4 regions of the Bacillus sp. AMCV2 genome follow, and region 2 is predicted to be linked to each of the others. Evidence: riboswitches for the same ligand, from Rfam matches in the RefSeq annotation. Region 2 holds a riboswitch; each other region holds the start of a gene.
What was found. Region 2 has a riboswitch for S-adenosylmethionine ahead of metI (cystathionine gamma-synthase/O-acetylhomoserine thiolyase). Riboswitches for the same ligand answer to the same signal wherever they lie in the genome.
Positions count from the first base shown of each region.

Region 1: it holds a riboswitch for S-adenosylmethionine, as region 2 does, so the genes downstream of both, mtnK (S-methyl-5-thioribose kinase) here and metI (cystathionine gamma-synthase/O-acetylhomoserine thiolyase) in region 2, are expected to answer to the same signal.
Region 3: it holds a riboswitch for S-adenosylmethionine, as region 2 does, so the genes downstream of both, metK (methionine adenosyltransferase) here and metI (cystathionine gamma-synthase/O-acetylhomoserine thiolyase) in region 2, are expected to answer to the same signal.
Region 4: it holds a riboswitch for S-adenosylmethionine, as region 2 does, so the genes downstream of both, AC0OMA_RS10255 (2-hydroxyacid dehydrogenase) here and metI (cystathionine gamma-synthase/O-acetylhomoserine thiolyase) in region 2, are expected to answer to the same signal.

Region 1 is NZ_JBVYIB010000002.1:1,417,241-1,423,386, reverse strand. Features, by position in the region: gene mtnE (methionine-glutamine aminotransferase) at 1-647, opposite strand, end outside; gene AC0OMA_RS07560 (carbon-nitrogen family hydrolase) at 742-1,521, shown strand; SAM riboswitch class I at 1,605-1,761, shown strand; gene mtnK (S-methyl-5-thioribose kinase) at 1,854-3,047, shown strand; gene mtnA (S-methyl-5-thioribose-1-phosphate isomerase) at 3,055-4,116, shown strand; gene AC0OMA_RS07545 (hypothetical protein) at 4,150-4,275, opposite strand; gene ogt (methylated-DNA--protein-cysteine methyltransferase) at 4,366-4,863, opposite strand; gene kinE (sporulation two-component system sensor histidine kinase KinE) at 4,860-6,146, opposite strand, start outside.
Region 2 is NZ_JBVYIB010000002.1:1,252,343-1,258,488, forward strand. Features, by position in the region: partial or broken gene AC0OMA_RS06605 (ATP-dependent helicase) at 1-371, opposite strand, end outside; gene AC0OMA_RS06610 (hypothetical protein) at 488-742, shown strand; gene AC0OMA_RS06615 (GNAT family N-acetyltransferase) at 814-1,236, opposite strand; gene AC0OMA_RS06620 (YjcG family protein) at 1,240-1,755, opposite strand; gene AC0OMA_RS06625 (esterase family protein) at 1,792-2,514, opposite strand; SAM riboswitch class I at 2,682-2,801, shown strand; gene metI (cystathionine gamma-synthase/O-acetylhomoserine thiolyase) at 2,869-3,990, shown strand; gene metC (cystathionine beta-lyase) at 3,983-5,155, shown strand; partial or broken gene AC0OMA_RS06640 (GNAT family N-acetyltransferase) at 5,185-5,722, opposite strand; gene AC0OMA_RS06645 (DUF819 family protein) at 5,792-6,146, opposite strand, start outside.
Region 3 is NZ_JBVYIB010000002.1:2,952,089-2,958,234, forward strand. Features, by position in the region: gene alaP (alanine permease AlaP) at 76-1,467, opposite strand; gene asnB (asparagine synthase (glutamine-hydrolyzing)) at 1,605-3,503, opposite strand; gene metK (methionine adenosyltransferase) at 3,653-4,855, opposite strand; SAM riboswitch class I at 5,023-5,161, opposite strand; gene pckA (phosphoenolpyruvate carboxykinase (ATP)) at 5,358-6,146, shown strand, end outside.
Region 4 is NZ_JBVYIB010000002.1:2,032,458-2,038,603, forward strand. Features, by position in the region: gene AC0OMA_RS10240 (GNAT family N-acetyltransferase) at 1-141, shown strand, start outside; gene AC0OMA_RS10245 (MFS transporter) at 220-1,464, opposite strand; gene AC0OMA_RS10250 (FGGY-family carbohydrate kinase) at 1,562-3,025, opposite strand; gene AC0OMA_RS10255 (2-hydroxyacid dehydrogenase) at 3,043-4,077, opposite strand; SAM riboswitch class I at 4,161-4,252, opposite strand; gene AC0OMA_RS10260 (molybdopterin oxidoreductase family protein) at 4,400-6,146, shown strand, end outside.

The DNA of each region.
Region 1 (6,146 bases), 160 kb from region 2:
CCGTCAAATCCTACAGCGCCGTAAGCAAAATCGTGAACGACGCAGATTCCGTTTTCAGTCGCAAAACGCACGGTATCTTCAAAGAACTCGGAAGTAGCAACAGCTCCGGTCGGATTATTCGGATAATTTAAATACATCAATTTCGCCTGTTCCCTTGCTTCAGCGGCTATGCTGCTGTAATCAGGGAGAAACGCCCTGTCCTTTACGAGCGGCATCATTTCCATCTTCGCTTTTGCAAGTGTGACACCCGACCAGTAATCAGGATAACCCGGATCGGGAACCAAAATCGTATCACCGGGATTCAACAAGCATTGCGGGAGCTCGACTAGACCGGCTTTTCCGCCGAATAATACAGCGACTTCGGTTTCCGGATCCAGATCAATGCCGTATTCTCTTTTGTAAAATGCAGCAGCCGCTGACTTCAGACGGTATGAGCCGCGAAAAGACGAATATTTATGATTCTCAGGATCAGCAACAGCTCGTTTCATCTCCTCGACAATATGTTCAGGAGTCGGCTGATCTGGATTTCCCTGTCCTAGATTGATAACGTCATGTCCTTCTGCGAGCTTTCGGTTCACTTTCTGCACCAGAGAAGCGAAGAATTGTTTAGGCAATTCCTTCAATACATGAGACTGTTCAAATTTCATCTATTCTCACCTTCTAAAAAAATCTTGAAATGATAGTCCATCATCATATATGGTTAAATGAAAAAAGTAAAGAAAAATTTGGGGTGTTAAAAAGATGAAATGGACGATATCTTGTCTTCAATTTGATATTTCATACGGAAAACCTTCGGAAAATATAAAAAAAGCTGAATTTTTCATCGAAAAAGAAAGCAAACATGCTGATGTTCTTGTTCTGCCTGAATTATGGACGACCGGATATGATCTGGCCAATCTTGATGAACTCGCTGACGAAGACGGCCGCTCCGCTCAGAGCTGGCTGAAGAAAACGGCAAAAAAACATGGTGTTCATATTGTCGCCGGATCGGTCGCTGTCAGGGAGAATTCTGATGTTTATAATACAATGTACATCGCGGATAAGGAAGGGCAAATCATTAAAGAGTACAGAAAAGCCCATCTTTTTCAGCTGATGGATGAGCATCTGTATTTATCAGCCGGTTCCGAAGACGGATACTTTGAGCTTGACGGCGTCAAAAGCTCAGGATTGATCTGTTACGATATCCGTTTTCCGGAATGGATCAGAAAACATACGACAAAAGGCGCCAACGTGCTGTTTATTTCTGCGGAATGGCCTCTTCCCCGCCTTGATCATTGGAAAAGCCTGCTTATTGCGCGGGCCATTGAAAACCAATGCTTTGTCGCAGCCTGCAATTGTACCGGTTCAAATCCGGATAATGAATTTGCAGGTCATAGTCTGATTATTGATCCATGGGGGCGTGTACTTGCTGAAGGCGGCCGGGAAGAAGGCATAGTCCGAGCGGAAATTGACCTTCAAGAAAGCGCAGAAGTTCGGGAGAGCATTCCTGTTTTCGATGATATCAGAAAAGATTTATATTAAAAAATATATTGACAACTAACTAAATTACCTGTTACCATGTTCATCAACTGATAAATTAGAATTGTCAAACAAGTGAATATATTCTCTTATCGAGAGTTGGGCGAGGGATTTGGCCTTTTGACCCCAACAGCAACCGACCGTAATTCCATTGTGAAATGGGGCGCATCTTTTTCGCGCCGAGACGCTAGTCTCTTAAGGCACGGTGCTAATTCCATTCAGATCTGATCTGAGAGATAAGAGAGGCGGACATAGATGTTAAGCCTCCTTCTCTCTGAGAAGGAGGCTTTTTTACGGCCACATATTAAGTGATTACATAATTGGAGGTTATGATGATGGGAGTCACAAAAACACCTTTATACGAAACGTTAAATGAAAGCTCCGCTGTGGCGTTGGCGGTGAAGCTTGGCCTTTTTCCAAGCAAAAGCACGCTGACATGCCAGGAGATCGGAGACGGCAACTTAAATTACGTTTTTCATATTTATGATCAAGAACATGACAGGGCATTGATCATTAAACAGGCGGTTCCGTATGCAAAAGTGGTGGGAGAAAGCTGGCCGCTGACAATCGACCGTGCAAGAATCGAAAGCAGCGCTCTCATCCGTCAGGGCGAGCATGTGCCTCACCTGGTTCCAAGAGTGTTTTATTCTGATACGGAAATGGCGGTTACCGTCATGGAGGATCTCTCTCACCTCAAGATCGCAAGAAAAGGACTCATTGAGGGTGAAAACTATCCTCATCTGTCACAGCACATCGGTGAATTTTTAGGAAAAACACTTTTCTACTCATCAGATTACGCGCTTGAACCTAAGGTGAAAAAACAGCTTGTTAAACAGTTTACAAATCCAGAGCTATGCGACATTACGGAAAGACTTGTTTTTACAGATCCTTTCTTCGACCATGACACAAATGATTTTGAAGAAGAGCTCCGTCCTTTTGTCGAAAAGCTTTGGAATAATGACAGCGTTAAAATCGAAGCCGCTAAGCTGAAAAAGTCATTTTTAACGTCTGCAGAAACGTTGATTCATGGTGATTTGCATACAGGAAGCATTTTCGCAAGTGAACACGAAACAAAGGTGATTGATCCTGAGTTTGCTTTTTACGGACCGATCGGCTTTGATGTAGGGCAATTTATCGCCAACTTATTTTTGAACGCACTCAGCCGTGACGGGGCTGACAGAGAGCCGTTATATGAACATGTCAACCAGGTCTGGGAAACGTTTGAAGAGACGTTTAGTGAAGCCTGGCAGAAGGACAGTCTGGATGTTTACGCCAACATCGACGGTTACCTCACTGATACGCTCAGCCATATTTTTGAAGAAGCAATCGGATTTGCGGGCTGTGAGCTGATACGACGCACGATCGGCCTTGCCCATGTAGCTGACCTGGATACGATCGTGCCGTTTGATAAACGAATCGGCAGAAAACGCCTGGCGCTCGAAACCGGCACAGCCTTTATCGAAAAACGTTCGGAATTCAAAACGATAACAGATGTTATTGAATTATTTAAGTTACTTGTAAAGGAATGATCCATTCATGACCCATTCATTTGCTGTTCCACGTTCTGTTGAATGGAAAGAAACAGCTATTACCATTTTAAATCAGCAAAAGCTTCCTGATGAGACGGAATATTTAGAGCTGACGACGAAAGAGGATGTATTTGAAGCGATTGTCACGCTAAAAGTAAGGGGCGCTCCGGCGATCGGCATTACGGCTGCCTTCGGACTAGCGCTTGCTGCCAAAAACATTGAAACAGATAATGTCACGGAATTCCGCCGCAGACTGGAAGACATCAAACAATATTTAAACAGCTCACGGCCTACCGCCATTAATTTGTCATGGGCGCTTGAGAGACTGAGTCATTCGGTCGAAAACGCGATTTCCGTAAATGAAGCAAAAACAAACCTTGTCCATGAAGCCATTCAGATTCAGGTCGAGGATGAGGAAACGTGCCGGTTGATCGGCCAAAACGCCCTGCAGCTTTTCAAAAAAGGCGACAGGATCATGACAATCTGCAATGCCGGCTCAATCGCGACAAGCCGCTATGGAACGGCGCTAGCTCCGTTTTACTTGGCCAAACAAAAAGATTTGGGATTGCACATTTATGCCTGTGAAACAAGGCCTGTCCTGCAAGGTTCACGCCTTACTGCTTGGGAGCTGATGCAGGGGGGCATTGATGTCACTCTGATCACAGACAGCATGGCCGCCCATACGATGAAGGAAAAACAAATTTCCGCTGTTATCGTCGGAGCCGACCGAATTGCAAAGAACGGTGATACGGCAAATAAAATCGGCACATACGGTCTTGCTATTTTAGCAAACGCCTTTGATATTCCGTTTTTTGTCGCCGCACCTTTATCTACATTTGATACAAAGGTCAAATGCGGCGCTGATATCCCGATAGAGGAACGGGATCCCGAGGAAGTCAGGCAGATTTCCGGAGTTCGGACCGCTCCATCCAATGTGCCTGTCTTTAATCCCGCTTTCGACATTACACCTCATGATCTCATCTCAGGAATCATCACAGAAAAAGGGATTATGACCGGAAACTATGAAGAAGAGATTGAACAGCTGTTTAGAGGAGAAAAGGTGCATTAAAAAACCGCTGGACTTTGCTCATTTGGAGCCGAGTCAGCGGTTTTTTTGTTTCTTTTTGTTAACATTGATGATTTCATCTTTTTGAGCGCTTGATAAGATATGCAGTTTCACAAACAGTTCGGCAAAAACGGCAAGTTTCTCAGAGCGGCTCGGCTTCAATTGCTTTGTCCTCCTTTTTCATCAGACCAACTTTTTTAACTTAATAAAATGATATGTCGGCCGTGAAAAAAAGGGAACGTGCCATATGTTTTATTTTTCTTTATAGGAGATTCGCTCGATGTTTAGCAAAAATGCTTTGATCTCGGTTTTGCTTCCGGCGTATCCTGTTAACGCACTGTTTTTGCCGATCACTCTGTGGCACGGGATAAAAATCGGCAGGTCGTTACGTTTATTAGCCTGTCCGACAGCCCGCACCGCTTTCGGACTGCCGACCGCAGCGGCAATATCCGCATAGCTTCGGGATTCACCATATGGAATCCTCTCCAGTGCCTGCCACACTTTTTGCTGAAAAGGAGTGCCCTTTTGGCTGAGCGGCAGGGAGAATGTCTTCCTTTCGCCTTCGAAATATTCTTGAAGCTGTTGTTTCGCTTCTGCAAGATTAGGTGTTTCCTTGTGCTCAGTATTCTGAACCGTTTCTTTCCAATCCACCCAATCTTCCTGACTGAGAAATAGACGAGTGATCCGGTCCTCCTCTTCGGCAATGATAAGTTCACCGAGCGGCGTTTCGGCTGTCGTATAGTAGTTCATTCATCATTCCTTCTTTCTTCAGCATTCTGTCTGACAGGAAGCGTAATATGGAAAACGGTGCCCTTCCCTTCTTCACTTTCTACCATAATCTCGCCTTGATGTTCTTCAATAATTTTATAGCTTACCATAAGCCCAAGTCCAGTTCCCCGTTCCTTTGTCGTATAAAACGGTTCACCAAGTCGCTTTAATTTATCTTCTGTCATTCCGATTCCCTCGTCTTTTAAGGAGATAAGAACATGATCTGGATCCAATGCCTTTATCGTTACAAAAATATTTCCGCCGTCAGGCATCACTTCGATGGCGTTTTTTAATATATTGATAAAAACCTGTTTCAGCTGATTCGGTTCACAGTAAATCGGGGGAATGTCGTCAATTAAATCAAGTTGCATTTGTACATTGCTGAGATTGGCTTGCGCATTTAGAAGGTCTATCGTGTCCCTCATAATTTGGGTAACATGTTTTTCCTCATACATAATGGCCTGGGGCTTGGCTAAAATCAAGAATTCGGTGATGATGGATTCGATGCGCTTTAGTTCTGAGGTGATCACGTTGAAGTAAAGGGCGTAGTCTCCCTCGACACTCCCTTTCAGAAGCTGAATGAAGCCTTTAAGAGCAGTCATCGGATTTCTGATTTCATGAGCAATGCCGGCTGCAAGTTCGCCGACAACATGAAGGGTATCTGATTTGCGCAGGCGTTCCTCCAATTCTTTTCGCTCTGTTACGTCTTTAAAGATAGCCAAGTTCATATTTTGAATAATATTCCGTTTAAATGAGAATTCGAGTTTTCTGTTATCACCGCTGCTCAGCAAAAATGGAATTTCGTTGTCCATTTCATCAAAATTAATCTGCCTTGCCGGTGATGCCAGATTTTCTATTTCATAAGCAGAAATAATATCTAACAGGCTGTGCTGTTTTATCTCTTCATGTGACAGTCCCAAAATATGGCTTGCTAACGGGTTGGCGTCGATGATCCTGTATTGATTGTCGAACAATACATTGCCGTCCATTGAGCCGTTGAACACTTTTCTGAATTTCAGCTCGCTTTCCCGAAGCTCCTTTTCCATCCGCTTTCTGTCGCTTACATTTCTTAAGATCGTCAAATGCTGATTTTCAAGGATTGTCCGTTTTGAAGTAAATTCAAGCTCTTTGAATTGCCCGTTCCCCATTTGAAACAGCAGCTCTTCTCTGATCTCTCCGTATTTTGCGTATTTCCTTTTCGTTATGCTGTATTTCTGCTGCGAGTCAACGAGAAAATCACACAGCTTTCTTTTCAACAGCAAATT
Region 2 (6,146 bases):
TTGTTTTTGGCACAAATGGTGTTCCTGGTTTAATGCTTCTAGGACGGTGCCATTCCGTAACAGCTGGGGACGGGTCAGCGGCGATCGCTTTTCCCTTGGGTAAACGAATGACACCAGATTCCTGATCGTCTTCTTTTTTTTTCCTCTTTAGCGGGCTTCGGTTCGCACGCCTCCTCACATGCCGGAAAATCGCCTGGCTGGCGATGGATAAACTCTGGCGGATCGGCGATGTTAAGCCGTAACAGAACGGGCTTTCCGCAATGAGAACAAAATAAATGTCCTTTTATTCCCTCTTCAAAGAGGAATTGATAATGTTCTCTCGAATATGTATGTAAATGTATGATTCTATCATTCAGTCGGGCGCATTTCAAAAAGGGGTCCTCCCAATCAAAAGGTGTTCATTACAGACAATGACTATCATATCAAAAGAAATGTGTTTCAAAAAGTAAGTTTAAGGGAAAAGAGACAGCAGAGGGGTGGGTATTGTATGATATATGCAGGTCAAATTCAGAACCAGCAATACGCTCAATATGCTAATAGAACGATTGGACATAAGCAGGATTATGCCGGAACCGAAAAAATCAGCTATGTCCCGTTTCAGCGGGTATACAAAGAACTGGAAAAGCAGCAGGAGAATCAAACGGCCGCTGAAAGAAAAGTAAACGAGATGAAACGTAAGCGCTCTCTTTATAAGAGGTTGCGAGAAAAAGGAATGGGCACATATATTAATCGATATGTATAAAAAACCGTTCATACCAGAGAACGGTTTTTTATATGCAGTAAAAATCCGGATCTCAAAAGATCCGGATGCGTTCAGTCCTTCATCATTTGTAAGTGCGGAATGCCGGCATCGAGGAATTCTTTTTCAGAAAGCACGCGATACCCGTGTTTCTTGTAAAACGGCACAGCCTGTGTTTGCGCGTTTAAAATGAAACCGGAAGCGCCTCCGTCTGCCGCGGCTTTTTCGAGCGCTTTCATAATGATGCCGCCGACACCGGCTGAGCGGTGGCTTTTCAGTACGCAAATCCGCTCTAACTTGCCGTAGCCGTCCTTCATGCGCCATCTTCCAGCGCCGACAGGCTTTTCACCGTCATACACGACGATATGCTCTGACTCATTTTCAAGTTCGTCAATTTCTTCTTCAGCAGGCACGTTTTGTTCTTTGACAAAGACTTCTTCTCTTACATAGAATGCATCTTTCAGTTGTTCTTCACTTTTTGCGATAACTGCTTTCAAACATTATTCTCCTCTGCCTAGCAAGAAGGTTTCATATACTGTCCACGATCCGTTTTCCAACTGGTAAAGCAAGTGGAAACGGTCAACGATTTCTTCATGCGACACTTCCTGCATTTTTAATTGTCCCAGCACATCTGAATGCTCGTCGTCGGAAAGATTTTGGCCGACCGTCACATGCGGAACGAAATTATATTCCTGTTCGCCTGCCAACACACCGGTGTATAGCTTTTCATTGAGTGTTTTTAACTCTTCCGTCGGTTCTGCTTTAATATAAATGACATTATTAACAGGCGCAAATGAGCTGTATTTTGTCATTTTGAGAACGATTGGGTGGGACTCTTTTGCGATGTTTCTTAAATGTGATACGAGCTGATCCGCTTTCTCCTCCGCGCATTCAAAGGATGCTCTCAGCGTCAAATGAGGCGGGATCAGAGAGTAGCTTGGGTCATAGCGCTTTCTGTAAGAGTTTGCAAGGTCTTGGAGCTTTTTTGATGGAAATAAAACGATTCCGTATTTCATATTATGTCCCTCCTGGAAATAAAGTATGATAGAGTGTTAAAGCATTTTTTTCAGCGCCGGGGTGATGAGCGGCTGCCAGTATGTCCATTTGTGGTCTCCGTCAAATGGCTCAAAATAATAATCAGAAAGCTTCTTCTCCAGCAGCTGCTTCAGCTCCTGGTTCGGTTCTGTAAAGTCCAGGATGTTCCCGTCTGTCGTGTGGACGTCAGTTTCTTTTGTTCCAATTTGGTGATAAATAGAGAGGTGTTTGATATCGTCTGACTGTTTTACGGCTTCTAGTACGTGTTTGTCAACATAGGGAGACTGCATGATGATGTTGCCAAACATATTCGGATAATCAAGCGCTGTCATAAGTGACACGGTTGCTCCGAGCGAATCACCGATCAGCGTTCGGCCGTAACCGATCTGATAGGTTGGATACTCATCATCTGCAAAAGGAACGAGCTCATGGGCGATGAACCGTTTATACGCCGAAAATTTTGAACCCTCCGGATGATAGGTGTTTCTGCGCTCTTTTACATCCTTATAAGGAACACCGATAATAATGCTCCGGTCTATTTCGCGTTTCGACAGCAATTCCTCAACCTGTCTGCCGATTCTCCCCAGCCTGAAATAATCGTGGCCGTCCTGCGCGATAATGACATGGTATTTATAAAGCGGGGAGTAGTTGGACGGCAGATAAACAAGTAAGGTCATTTCCTCGTTAAGCTCTTTTGAAAAGAATTTCTTTTCTTGCACTGTGCCGTTTTTCGGTGCCATAAAAACATTCCTCCAGGACATCACTATACTTTCTTGCATTTTCAATTATTGTACCATGAATTATTAGAAATTTCTCTCTTTAAACGGTTCGACACACGAAGAAAAAAGTGTTGAAATAAACTGTGAATTGCGCTAATATAAAACAATCAGAAAATTGAAATCGATATTTCTTATCGTGAGAGGTGGAGGGACTGGCCCTTAGAAACCTCAGCAACCGGCTTGTTTTGCATGTGCAAAGCGCCAAGGTGCTAAATCCAGCAAGCGTTTTTATGCTTGGAAGATAAGAAGAAGCGTTAAACCCCTTCTTCTTATGAAGAAGGGGTTTTTATTTTGAAAAGGGAAGGTGTCAGCTATATGTCACAGCACGTTGAAACGAAATTAGCCCAAATTGGGAACCGAAGCGATGAAGTCACGGGAACAGTGAGTGCTCCTATTTATTTATCAACAGCATACCGCCACAGAGGGATCGGAGAATCAACTGGATTTGATTATGTCCGCACAAAAAATCCGACACGCCAGCTTGTTGAGGACGCCATCGCTAACTTAGAAAACGGCGCAAGAGGGCTTGCCTTTAGTTCGGGAATGGCTGCTATCCAAACGATTATGGCGCTGTTTAAAAGCGGAGATGAACTGATCGTTTCATCGGACCTATATGGCGGCACGTACCGTTTATTTGAAAATGAATGGAAAAAATACGGATTGACTTTTCATTATGATGATTTCAGCGATGAGGACTGTTTACGCTCTAAGATTACGCCGAATACAAAAGCGGTGTTTGTGGAAACGCCGACAAACCCCCTCATGCAGGAGGCGGACATTGAACATATTGCCCGGATTACAAAGGAGCACGGTCTTCTGCTGATCGTAGATAATACATTTTATACACCGGTCTTGCAGCGGCCGCTTGAGCTGGGAGCTGACATTGTCATTCACAGCGCAACCAAGTATTTAGGCGGGCATAACGATCTGCTTGCTGGGCTTGTCGTGGTGAAGGATGAGCGGCTCGGAGAGGAAATGTTTCAGCATCAAAATGCAATCGGCGCTGTCCTGCCGCCATTTGATTCGTGGCTTCTGATGAGAGGAATGAAGACGCTGAGCCTCAGAATGCGTCAGCATCAGGCAAACGCGCAGGAGCTTGCGGCGTTTTTAGAAGAGCAGGAAGAAATTTCGGATGTGCTGTATCCCGGAAAAGGCGGCATGCTGTCCTTCCGTCTGCAAAAAGAAGAATGGGTCAATCCGTTTTTAAAAGCACTGAAGACCATTTGTTTTGCAGAAAGTCTCGGCGGGGTGGAAAGCTTTATTACATACCCTGCGACCCAGACGCACATGGATATTCCTGAAGAGATCCGCATCGCAAACGGGGTGTGCAATCGTTTGCTGCGCTTTTCTGTCGGAATTGAACATGCGGAAGATTTAAAAGAGGATCTAAAGCAGGCATTATGTCAGGTCAAAGAGGGAGCTGTTTCATTTGAGTAAACACAATTGGACGCTTGAAACCCAGCTCGTGCACAATCCATTTAAAACAGACGGCGGAACCGGGGCGGTCAGTGTACCGATTCAGCACGCCTCGACTTTTCACCAATCTTCATTTGAAGAGTTCGGGGCATATGATTACAGCCGCTCTGGCACGCCGACAAGAACAGCTCTCGAAGAAACAATTGCCGCATTGGAAGGCGGAACAAGAGGATTTGCTTTCAGTTCAGGCATGGCTGCTATCTCAACAGCATTTTTACTGCTGTCACAGGGTGATCACGTTCTTGTGACAGAAGATGTATACGGCGGAACCTTCCGTATGGTGACAGAGGTGCTGACCCGGTTTGGCATTGAGCATACGTTTGTCGACATGACGGATCGTAATGAATTGGCGCGGAGCATCAAGCCGAACACAAAGGTCATTTATATGGAGACGCCATCAAATCCGACACTTGGGATTACGGATATTAAAGCGGTTGTTCAGCTTGCAAAAGAAAACGGCTGCCTGACCTTTCTGGACAATACATTTATGACGCCGGCACTGCAGCGTCCGCTTGATCTCGGCGTGGATATTGTACTTCACAGCGCGACAAAATTCTTAAGCGGACACAGCGATGTGCTCTCAGGTTTGGCTGCTGTCAAAGATGAAGAGCTTGGGAAGAAGCTGTATAAGCTGCAAAACGCGTTCGGCGCCGTCCTTGGCGTACAGGATTGCTGGCTTGTCCTGCGCGGATTAAAAACATTGCAGGTCCGTTTAGAGAAAGCGAGTCAAACAGCCCAGCGGCTTGCGGAATTTTTCCAGAAGCACCCGGCGGTGAAGCGCGTGTATTATCCGGGACTGGCTGATCATCCCGGCGCTGAAACCCATAAAAGCCAGTCGAAGGGAGCGGGCGCCGTGCTATCTTTTGAGCTTGAAAGCAAAGAGGCCGTTAAGAAATTAGTCGAGAATGTGTCACTGCCGGTCTTCGCTGTCAGCCTTGGCGCAGTGGAATCAATTTTGTCCTATCCGGCAACGATGTCTCACGCGGCAATGCCTAAGGAAGAGCGTGAAAAACGCGGTATCACTGATGGCCTGCTCCGTCTGAGTGTGGGCGTCGAACATGCAGACGATTTAGAACACGATTTCGAACAAGCGCTGAAAGAAATTGCTCCAGTTGCGGTTCGTTAAAAAAGAAGCCGGGGATGTCCCGGCTTCTTTTAGTATTGTTCGTCATCAGGATTCAGAATCGCGAGGACTTGATGATCCTCCCAAACGCCGTTAATTTTCACATTTTTTCGGGCGATGCCTTCTTTATGAAATCCCGCTTTTTCTAAAACACGCATGGACCCGAGATTACGGGGCATCACACCGGCTTCAATCCGATGCAGTTTCAATTCGTGGAACGCATAATCAACAACCAATCTGACTGCCTCTGTCATAATGCCCTTTCCATTATGGGCTTATACCCAATGAACGCAGTTTGCAGCGCGCCACGGATGATTTGAAAGAGCGAAACCGTCCCGATTAATCTATCGTCTGACGCTGTAAGATGCCAAAATGATATTCTTCATCTTTCTCAAGTCTTTCCTGATACTCGGTTATCCGTTTTCTTTGCCCCTCAACCGTATAGTAATCGTCTGCGCGTATCATAGAAAACTGTTCGAAAAAATCTCGATTTTCGCTTTGCAGCCGCAGATTTTCTTCGGCATCCGTTACTTCTAAAGGTCTAACATAAATGGTTTTTCCTTTTAACATACAGTGATCTCTCCGTTCTCATGTCAGCATTCCTCTTACATTATTCTCAGGGAAATGCAAATATCCTTTTTATAAGAAGGAAGAAAACCAATTTCCCATAAAAGTGCCAACATAGTTGCCGATTAAGTAGCCGAGCGTACCGACAAGCATGATCGGGGCGACAAGCTCCCGCCATCCCTTGGCAATTGCCATCGCAGCCGCAGTCGTCGGTCCCCCGACAGTAGCGTTGACGGCGAGCAGAATTTCTTCAAGCCGCACACGGAACAATTTTCCGGCAGCTAAGGAAACTGATAAATTGCTGATCGCAATGATAAACACGAATAATAGAATAAGAGGCGCATTCGTGACGATTAAGCGGAGATCTGCAGGAATGCCGATCACCACAAAAAACAAATAAATCAAAAAGGTTCCAAGCTCCTGAGAT
Region 3 (6,146 bases), 1.7 Mb from region 2:
AACACATACCTATTCTTTCCTGTTCTCTATTTTCTATGAGCACACAAAAAAAGAGCCCACTGGGAGCTCTTTTTGTCAGCTGATATTTCGTTCGCTGGCAGAAGCTGCATTTTTTTTATGAAACCCTTTTCCATAGTACACAGCCAGCAAGATGAGAAACCATATCGGCCCGATAATCACGGCTACTCTTGTATCAGGGCTGTAAGCCATAAGAATGACGACGAATACTAGAAATGCCAATGACACATAAGACGTAAACGGAAATAAAGGCATTTTGTACTTTAATTGTTTCTTTTCTTCCGGCTTCAAACTTTTCCTGTATTTTATTTGAGAAAGCAAAATGATTGCCCACGTCCAAATCGCTCCGAACGTCGCAATACTTGTAACCCAAGTAAATACCTTCGCAGGGACAACATAGTTTAACAGCACTCCGACTAATAAAGCGCCCGCAGAAGCCAGAACAGCTTTACCCGGGATGCCGCCTTTCGTCAGCTGACCATATGCTTGTGGCGCCTCTTTCTGTTCCGCCAAGTTAAACAGCATCCGTCCTGTGCTGAAAATACCGCTGTTGCATGAAGACAGCGCGGCAGTCAACACGACAAAGTTAATGATACCTGCTGCCGATGGAATGCCCACTTTTTGAAATGTGAGAACAAATGGACTTCCTTGAGAGCCAATTTCCTGCCACGGATAAATAGACATAATGACAAATAAAGCGCCTACATAAAAAATCAAAATCCGCCAAAATACTGTATCGATTGCTTTGGCTAACGATTTTTGCGGGTTTTTTACTTCGCCAGCCGTCACCCCGATCATTTCAATCCCTAAATAGGCGAACATGACCATTTGAAGAGACAATAGAACCCCTTTTAAACCATGAGGGAAAAATCCTCCGTTGTTCCACAAATTGCTGATTCCGGTGGCAATGCCCCCATTGCCGACTCCTGCAATAATCATCAATAAACCGACAGCAATCATGGATAAGATCGCAACAATTTTAATCAATGCGAACCAAAATTCCAGCTCACCGTAAGCTTTGACAGCCAGGAAATTAACACCCGTCATAATGACCAGCGCCGATAATGCCCAAATCCAGTTTGGCACGTCCGGAAACCAGAACCCCATATAGATGCCGACAGCAGTAATTTCGGCCATACAGGTGACAACCCATAAAAACCAGTAGTTCCACCCTGTTAAATAGCCTGCAAGCGGTCCCAAATAATCACGCGCATACCTGCTGAAGGAGCCTGCGACCGGTTTTTGAATGGCCATTTCCCCAAGCGCTCTCATAATAAAAAACATGACCAGGCCGCTTGCGGCATACGCTACCAAAATACCAGGCCCTGCTAATTGAATAGCTGATGCGGAGCCGAGGAACAACCCTACTCCTATAGCAGCTCCTAAAGACATTAAAGAAATATGCCTTTCTTCGAGTCCGCGGTGCAGCTCTTGTTTTTGTTTTTGCATGCTTTCTTCTCCCCTAGAAAAAAAATATCATTAAATCATTTTTCTGAATATTCCGTATAGATCGGGTAAATCAATGATGATTGAGAAATAAAAGGATAACAACAAGGCTTTCGACTACTCGAAAGCCTTGTTGTCTGTTACACAAAGATGACTTCTTTAGGCTGATGGCTCAGCTCTTCAGGCATATACCGTTTTTCAATATTGATGCTGTGCCAGATCATAAAGATCAGTACAGTCCAGATTTTACGGCTGTTATCAGCCTTGTCCGCACAATGGTCTTCAAGAAGCTGAAGGACATAATCCTTATGGATATAAGCATCCGTTTGGCTTTCCTGAATAATATTCCGCACCCATTCGTTCATTTCGTTTTTCAGCCAATGACGGATCGGTACAGGGAAACCAAGCTTTTTGCGGTTTAATACGTGCTCAGGCACAATTCCTTCAGCGGCTTTGCGAAGAAGATACTTCGTCGTGCCGTTCTTCGTTTTCAGCTCATCAGGAATTTTTGAAGCGACGTCGAATACGACTTTATCCAAGAACGGCACACGCAGTTCCAAAGAATTCGCCATCGTCATTTTATCCGCCTTTAACAAAATGTCGCCGCGCATCCAAGTGTGGATATCGACATACTGCATTTTGTTGATATCGCTGTACGAGCTGCTTTCTGTAAAGTAAGTCTTCGTCACATCGCGATATGAAAGGTTCGGATTATAATGCTTCAACAGCTGCTTTTTGACCGACTCTTCAAAGATTTTCGCGTTACCGATATAACGATCTTGAAGCGGAGTACAGCCGCGCTCAAGCAGGCTCTTTCCTCTCATACCTTCAGGCATAACGGCAGCAACGTGCAGAAGCATCTTTTTCAGGCCGGACGGAATCCGTTCAAACGGTTTAAGCGAAAGCGGCTCACGGTAAATGTTATATCCGCCGAAGAGCTCATCCGCTCCTTCACCTGATAAAGCAACCGTAACATGTTTTTTCGCTTCTTTTGCAACAAAGTACAACGGAATCGCTGCCGGATCAGCAAGCGGGTCATCAAAATGCCAAACGATCTTCGGAAGCTCATTCATGTATTCATCAGGCGAAATGACTTTGCTGATATTTTCAATGCCCAGCGCCGCTGCCGTTTCTTTCGCTACATCAACCTCACTGAAGCCCTGCTGTTCAAAGCCGACAGAGAATGTTTTTAAGCTTGGATGAAATTCCTTCGCAACAGACACAATAAAGGAAGAATCAATCCCGCCAGACAGGAATGAACCGACAGGAACGTCACTTCTCATATGAACGTTTACAGAGTCATAGATCGCGTCTCGGACTTCTTTCACAAGCTTGTCTTCTTCAGTCTGAACCGGCTTGAAGTTCGCTTTGAAATACGTTTTGAATGTGATATCGCCGTCCGGGCGGATTGTGAACTGTGAACCCGGCTCTACTTTTTTCACATGGGCATCAAGCGTGCTTGGTTCAGGAACAAATTGGAAAGACATGTACTGCTGCAATGCCTCTTTATCTATTTCAATATCATTCTGAGCAACCATTAAACTTTTTCTCTCTGAGGCAAAATAAACCTGATCATTGATCGTTGTGTAGTACAACGGTTTAATGCCGAATGGATCTCTTGCCCCATAAAGCACATGATCGTTTTTATTCCAAATCAGAAAGGCAAACATACCGCGCAGTTTGGACGCCGCTTCTTCTTTATAGTGACGGTAAGTCGCAAGAAGAACCTCTGTGTCCGAATCCGTGTTGAATGTGTACCCCTTTGCTTCAAGTTCTTCTCTCAGTTCAATATAGTTATAGATTTCTCCGTTAAAGATAATCCAATATGTTTCATCTTCATATGATAAAGGCTGTCCGCCATTTTCTACATCAATAATGCTGAGCCGTCTGAATCCGAAGCCGACGTGCTCATCATGGAAATATCCATCACTGTCAGGACCGCGGTGAACGATCATTTGGTTCATTTGTTTGATTAGTTCTTCTTGATCAGCGGTTTGAGCTAACGGATGCTTGTTAAAAACCCCGACAAATCCACACATAGTATTGCCTCCATAATTAAAATTGTCATCATTGAACCCCTATTTATAGACGCTGTGAATAGTATTTGGTTTCACAGTTATGTAAAAAAATAAACATGAATACAACGATAAAAAAGGGAAAGCCGCTTAACCAGTAAGCGGCTATAAAATTATTCTCCTAACGCTTCTTTACGCAGCTGCTCCGCTTTGTCTGTGCGCTCCCAAGGAAGGTCAACATCGTGACGTCCAAAGTGGCCGTACGCAGCAGTTTGTTTGTAGATCGGACGGCGCAAATCAAGCATTTTGATAATGCCGGCAGGTCGTAAATCAAAGTTATTGCGAACAACTTCAATCAATTTTTCCTCAGAAGCTTTTCCGGAACCGAATGTGTTGATTGAGATTGACACAGGCTGTGCAACACCGATCGCGTAAGCAAGCTGTACTTCGCAAGAATCAGCAAGCTCAGCCGCAACGATGTTTTTCGCAACGTATCTTGCCGCATAAGCTGCAGAACGGTCTACCTTCGTCGCGTCCTTACCTGAGAACGCGCCTCCGCCGTGGCGTGCATAGCCGCCGTACGTATCAACGATGATTTTGCGTCCTGTAAGTCCCGCATCCCCTTGAGGCCCTCCGATTACGAAACGTCCTGTAGGGTTGATGAAATATTTTGTTTCTTCATCAATCAGCTCTTCAGGAACAACCGGATTGATTACATGTTCTTTAATGTTGCGCTGAATTTGCTCAAGTGTAATTTCAGGGTGATGCTGAGTGGAAATCACAATCGCGTCAATGCGGACTGGTTTGTTATTTTCATCGTACTCAACCGTTACCTGTGTTTTGCCGTCAGGGCGAAGGTACGGAAGAATATCTTCTTTACGGACTTCACTTAGGCGGCGGGCTAATTTATGGGCAAGTGAAATTGGAAGAGGCATAAGCTCTTTCGTTTCGTTGCACGCATAACCGAACATTAATCCTTGGTCACCCGCACCAATCGCTTCAATTTCTTCGTCGCTCATTGTGCCTTCACGGGCTTCAAGCGCTTGGTCGACACCCATCGCGATATCAGCAGACTGCTCATCAATTGATGTTAAAACCGCACAAGTTTCCGCATCAAATCCGTATTTTGCACGTGTGTATCCGATTTCTTTAATGGTTTGGCGAACCGTTTTCGGAATGTCAACATACGTAGAAGTTGTGATCTCTCCGCTTACAAGAACCAAACCTGTTGTCACAGATGTTTCACAAGCAACACGCGCGTTAGGGTCTTTCTTTAAAATTTCATCTAAAATGCTGTCAGAAATCTGGTCACAGATTTTATCCGGATGCCCCTCCGTAACAGATTCTGATGTAAATAAACGACGATTTTTACTCATGATTTGCTTCCTCCTGCACAAGGCCTCCCGAAAGACCTTGTATATATGATACGGAACTCGCTCCCTCTTATACAATGTACAGTTATATTAGAGAATGTTAATTGGCATATTTATGAAATAAAAAAACCTTTTCCATCGAGGAAAGGGTTTGGTCTTTGTGCCTTTCACTCTTATCGCTCAAGGAATCATACAACCTTGCAACAGGTTAGCACCTTGGTTGTCTCACTCAGTTGAACATAATAAATAACAGAGAAACCGGTTGCTGGGCTTCATAGGGCCTGTCCCTCCGCCAGCTCGGGATAAGAGTATCCGCTCAATGAAATATCTTATCGTAAAAGGGTTTGCAATGTCAATATGATTCAGAAGAAATAGGCACCTATATTGAGGGAAAACAATGGAAATGCACACACAAAAAATAATAAATAGTATAGACTATTTGAAAATATATGTTATACTAATTCACAATTAGCAAAACACAAAAAACGATAAAGGAAGGTTTCATATGAACTCAGTTGATTTGACCGCTGATTTACAAGCCTTATTAACATGTCCAAATGTGCGTCATAATTTATCAGCAGCACAGCTAACAGAAAAAGTCCTCTCCCGAAACGAAGGCATTTTAACATCCACAGGTGCTGTTCGCGCGACAACAGGCGCTTACACAGGACGCTCACCTAAAGATAAATTCATCGTGGAGGAAGAAAGCACGAAAAATAAGATCGATTGGGGCCCGGTGAATCAGCCGATTTCAGAAGAAGCGTTTGAGCGGCTGTATACGAAAGTTGTCAGCTATTTAAAGGAGCGAGATGAACTGTTTGTTTTCGAAGGATTTGCCGGAGCAGACGAGAAATACAGGCTGCCGATCACTGTCGTAAATGAGTTCGCATGGCACAATTTATTTGCGCGGCAGCTGTTTATCCGTCCGGAAGGAAATGATAAGAAAACAGTTGAGCAGCCGTTCACCATTCTTTCTGCTCCGCATTTCAAAGCGGATCCAAAAACAGACGGCACTCATTCCGAAACGTTTATTATTGTCTCTTTTGAAAAGCGGACGATCTTAATCGGCGGAACTGAGTATGCCGGTGAAATGAAGAAGTCCATTTTCTCCATTATGAATTTCCTGCTGCCTGAAAGAGATATTTTATCTATGCACTGCTCCGCCAATGTCGGTGAAAAAGGCGATGTCGCCCTTTTCTTCGGACTGTCAGGAACAGGCAAGACCACCCTGTCGGCAGATGCTGACCGCAAGCTGATCGGTGACGATGAACATGGCTGGTCTGATACAGGCGTC
Region 4 (6,146 bases), 780 kb from region 2:
GTATTTACCGCTAATGAAGCATCAAATCGTCTGCTTCTAAAAATGGGTTTTCAAAAAGAAGGCGTTTTAAGACAGTACATGTATCAAAATGGGACACCATATGATACAAATGTGTACTCTATTGTAAAACCAAGAGAATGACGGCATTCTCTTGGTCTGTGCGCACATCCCTTTTCCTTTAAAAAGATAAAAAACGCCCTCAAACAGGGCGCTTTCTAATTAAGATGCATATTGAGGAGATGTTTCCTCCTTAACTGCTTTTTCCTCAGGTATATGAATACATTTTGTCAAGACCGCACTTGCAAGGTAAAGGGCCGCAAAGATCCAGACCACGCCTTGCGCGCCGACGAGACCGATGAACAGCCAAGCGAGTGCGGGGCCGACAAACGCTGATAAACCTGCAGCCAAATTCAATACAGACATGGCTGCCCCTTTATCTTTTCCTGCCACCGTCGGCACAATTGCACCAATAGGCACATAGCCTGCCAGCAAACCGCCCCAAATAAAGCCGATCACGCTGACAACCGCTAAGCTTCCGCCGGAGAAAACAGGTGCGTAGTATAATAAGAGGGTGAAAATGCCGCAGCCGACTCCGCCGAACCAAATAACAGTATTTTTCCAGCCGAATTTATCGCCGACAATACCAAAGATAAGGTTAAACACAATGTTCCCCAGAAAAATCGTTCCCCAAATTTGCAGCCACACATTGGTTGAAATTCCATGCTGGGCCATGTGCATCGGCAAAAAGACTGGAAAACCATATGTACCAATGCTGTTGATGATTCTGATGATTCCGCCTGTAAGCACGCGCGGATTTGTAATTAGAATCGTAACCCCTTTTAAAAGCTCCTCGGCTGTTTCTGATCTTTTTCTTTTCTTCTTTTCAAAACGGTCTTTATTGATAAACAATGCAAAAAATGCACCGAGACATACCCAGAAAATAGAGCTCCAAAGCGTATTCAAATAACCGAACGCTTTGATCGCGTAGCTTGAGTACCAAGCGCCGAACACAAACATGCCGAGGCAATATGCAATCCAAAACCAGCCGACAGCAGTGCTCAGTTTGCTTTGCGGTGTTCTGTAAATGACCCATGTCAAGAAAGAATAAGCAAAAAGCGGGTAACCTAACCCTTTTACGAAGTAAGTCACATACATCACTGGCAGGTTCAGCTGTTCAAATCCAAATACGATAAAAGCAGCTGTACCGATCACATAAAACAACAGCCCCATAAACATCGTTCGTTTTGCGCCAAATGCTTCGAGACATACACCCGAAAACCAGGAAGCTATGGCAAGCGCAATTCCATATATACTAAAAATGGAAGCGGACTGCTGAACGGTGAGCCCGTTTTCGATCAAAAAAGGACTGAGCCAGCCTTGTTCAAGGCCATCTCCCATCATAAACAAAACAACCCCTAAAAATCCCCAGGCAAGCCGCTTCGGTATTCCTATTTTATCCAACATATCTGTCTCCTCCTTAGATGCTCATATCAATCAATTACCGTATTACCTTATTAAAGTTGAAAATTAAATGATTCCTCAAAACAGCAGAAATGCCGCCTTAAATTAATACTTTGCTTTCTGAACCTGAAAAAAAGCGCTGTGTTCGCTTCCATTTCTCATATAAAGCCAATTCTGTCTGACAGTCCTTCGGTTCGATCACCCGGACATTTGCTGACATCTCCTCCGTTAATTGAAAGATTTCATTGCAAATGACTGCAGCTCCAACAACAGATGCCTGATGATATCCCTCTTGGACATAGACCTTTTTTTGAAGAAGGTCCGCGATATATTGAGTGAGCGCTTTGCTTTGGAATCCCCCTCCGCACACCCAAACATAGTCACGTTCAAACGGAGTAACCTCTGTTAAAATGTCAAAGTTCCATTTGATTGAAAATGCGATCTCTTCTAGCGCTGCACGTACAAAATGTGCCCTCTTTAAATGTGCTGACAGCGGGGCATCAAAAAGAAAACCGCCTCTCGTTAATGCATTCTTTTCAGCCGATAAATAAGAGCCGAGAGCCGCTACACATGCATGGTCTTCTTTTGCAAGTGCAGAAATCTCCTCCTCCATTACTTCGTACGTTTCATTCGGATAAAAAATCTGTTTTAATTTTTGATAATTCAAGCCGGTAATTCCCGGATTCGTTTCCACAAGCCAATGCCCTTGATCTGTGTGACAGTTCAGCCAGGCTTTATGTTTTGTGTCGCCATGATTCGCAGTAATTTTGGTTATTGGCGTTGTTGTCCCTGATACAATGACAATGTCCTCAAGTCCAGCTCCGGTGCTTTTGACAGCCAGCTGTGTATCCCCGCCCCCTGCTATAACCTTAGCATTTATTGAAAGGCCTAATTCGGATGCATATTCATTTGCTATCGTTCCAATTGCTGTCCCCGCTCTAACAAGAGGCGGAAGGATAGATGGAGAAAAGCCAAATATGTCGCACATCTCTACTGACCAAGTGTTTTGCTTCACATCAAACAACAGGGTTTCTGTTGCCTGTGATGGTTCATATGTTAATATTCCGCTCAGTTGGTACGTCACCCAATCACTGATGCTAGTAAAGCTTGCAGTCTTTTCCCATAAAGAGGGCTGGCGCTGTTTTAATCCATAAAGCTTGAGCGCAGAAAAAAGTGCGGTTGGCAGGCGGCCTGTGCGGCTGTATATCTCTTCCCGATCGGGAATGCTCGCCTCCCACTCTCGACCGCGATTATCGATGTTCGGCAACCCGAGAAAAGGATTGCCGTTTTGATCGATCAGAACAATTCCCTGTCTTTGGCTCGTCGATGTCAAACCAATGATGTCAATATCATGCGAACGGGATAGCGCACGTTTTGCCAAATTCATCACCTGCTTCCACAGCACCTGAGGAGAAAAATAACGGCTGTCCGGGTAAAGCGTCTCTGTGGAATACACAATGTCCTCCCGTTCAACTGTTAGAACACTGCCAGTTACACTCACGACCGCTACCCTCGCATTGCCTGTGCCAATATCAAAAACGAGATAGCCTTTTTGTTTTTTCATTCTCTTAGCCTCCTTTCTTATCCCCCTGTTTTCAGTTCGTCCTTGTTATACACTGTCGGAATATTAAGAGTTTTTTCACCCTTCCACTTTTTGAGGGCTTCATTCAGTATCGTCACGTGATGATCCTCCACTTCAAATGTTGCTCCAGCGAGATGCGGTGTTGCCAGAACATTAGGCAATGAAATCAATTCATAATCTGATTCCTCTGGAGGTTCATGATAAAAAACGTCTAATATCGCACCTCTGATTTTATGTTCTTTTAATACAGATAAAAGATCTTCACGGTTTACAACAACTGCTCTTGAAGTGTTGACGAAAATCGCACTCTCTTTCATCAGATCAAAATACTTCCGATCAATAAGTCCAAGTGTTTCCTCAGTACGAGGCAGATGGACAGAAACGATATCACTGTCTGAAAACACCGTTTTAAGAGATACTTTTTCATACAGCGGATGATCGTCTTGAATGTATGGATCGTAATACTTTATTTTACAGTCAAATGCAGTCAGCAGTTTTGCAATCCTTTGACCAACCGCCCCGAACCCAATCATGCCAACCGTTTTTCCTGATAATTCATTTCCTTTAAATTTGACATAAGCCTGTAGGTAATCACTGTCCCACTTTCCATCCTTCAGCCATTGATTCGAGACGCTGGTATGGCGGAGAAAGGTAATCACATTTCCAATAAACATTTCAGCAACGGCTTGTGCATTCCGCCCTGGTGTATAAAAAACAGGTATGCCTCTTTTTGAGGCAGCTGCCACATCCACATTGGAGGGCATTCCCCTGCAAACACCGGCAAATGAAAGTTCGGGAACAGAAGCAAATACGCTGTCTGTTACCTGATCAAGCTCAGTAATCAAGCCTGTCGCATTTGTTGCTTTTAGCAGCTGAATGAGTTCATCTTCCCGATATGCCCGGCCTTGTTCCTTCCAAGATTGATAAGCAACTGAGCCAAACAAGTTTTCTAGCTCTTTTCGTCCTTCTTCGTTGTACGGTGCTGTAACCAAAACCGTCATGGTGCAAAACATCCTTTTCATCGTATTTTTCATAAAAAAAATCTCTTTCCGAAGATGGAAAGAGATTCATATATAGGCGCGCTCTGTTACAGGCAGACGCCGGTATAAACCTTGCTTTCCTATCTTTCAAGCTGTCGCTTGCTGGAATTGGCACAATAATGTTGCCGAGGTTTCATAGGGCCAGTCCCTCCACCTCTCTGGATAGAAAATGTTGAGTATGTAATTTTCAGAATAAAGAATACGTTTATCATAAAGAAGTCTCATATTGATGTCAATCTCTTTTTTCAGAATTGACGTTATCATCGGAAATGTTATAATTCTTACAAAATATCTAACTAGAGAGAGGAACTGGGCCATGAAATCTTTTGCCACACAACAAAACGGCATTTTCAAATCCGTTTGCTCGCTGGACTGCCCGGACCAGTGCGGATTGTTAATACATAAAAAAGACGGGAAAATCGTAAAAGTGCAAGGAGACCCTGATCATCCTGTCACAGCTGGAAACATATGCAACAAAGTCCGGAATATGACGGAGCGCATCTATGATGAAAAGCGGCTGACTACACCGCTCAAACGAACAGGTGCGAAAGGCCAAGCGATATTTGAACCGATTTCCTGGGAAGAGGCAATCGATACGATCACCTCCCGCTGGAAACAGCTGATTGATGAAGAGGGAGCTGAAAGCATACTTCCTTACAGCTTTTACGGAAACATGGGGAAATTGACAGCTGAAGGAATGGACCGCCGCTTTTTTTACCGCATGGGGTCAAGCCAGCTTGAACGGACGATTTGCAGCAAAGCGGGATCTGAAGGCTATAAATATACAATGGGCATAAGCGCGGGAATCGATCCTGAGGAAACTATTCATACAAAACTATTTATTTTTTGGGGAATCAATGCGGTCAGCACAAACATGCACCAAATTACAATCGCCCAAAAAGCGCGAAAACAAGGTGCCAAAATTGTAGTGATCGATGTGCATAAAAATCAAACAGGACGTCTCGCAGATTGGTTTATTCCAATAAAGCCTGGAACCGACAGTGCACTTGCTCTTGGCATCATGCACATTTTATTTAAAGAAAACCTTCATGATGAAGCATTTCTGTCCGAGTACACGGTTGGCTATGAAGAGCTCCGTGAACACGTGAAACAATATGATCCTGAAAAGGTGTCGATGATCACCGGTGTCAGTACCAAAGATATTTACCGACTGGCAAAAATGTACGGGGAAACCTCCCCTTCTTTTATCAGAATCGGAAACGGACCCCAGCATCACGATAACGGCGGGATGATTGTAAGGACGATTGCCTGTCTTCCGGCGATCACCGGCCAATGGCTGCACACAGGGGGCGGCGCAATTAAGCATAACAGCGGAATTTTAGAATATAACACAAATGCCTTGCAGCGGCCCGACTTATTGCAAGGGCGCACACCGAGTTCGTTTAATATGAATCAGCTTGGCAAGGTGCTTTTGGAAACAGACCCGCCGATTCGCTCTCTTTTTATTTACGGAACAAACCCGGCCGTCGTTGCGCCGGAAGCAAACAAGGTCAGACAGGGCTTGCTGCGGGAAGACTTGTTTACTGTGGTTCATGATTTGTTTTTAACGGAAACGGCTGCATATGCGGACATTGTACTGCCTGCAACATCCGCTTTTGAAAATACTGATTTTTACACCTCCTACTGGCACCATTACATTCAGCTTCAGCAGCCGGTGATCAAGAGATATGGGGAAAGCAAGTCTAACACTGAGGTGTTCCGATTACTGGCTGAAGCAATGGGATTCACAGACCAGGAGCTTAAAGATTCAGATGAAGAATTAATCCGCCAGGCGCTTGACCATCCAGATAATCCGCATTTGGCAGAGATTGATTACGATGCACTTGCTAAGCATTCATTTATGAAAGCGAAACGCGAAAAGCCACTGTTTCCGGGCGAACTTCCAACGCCAAGCGGAAAAATAGAATTATATTCAGAACAAATGAAACAAGACGGCTTCCCGGCTTTACCGACATATACACCTCTTGTAACCGATAATGAACATCCGTTTATGTATGTTCCGGGGCCAAACCATAATTTCTTAAACTCAACATTTTCCAATA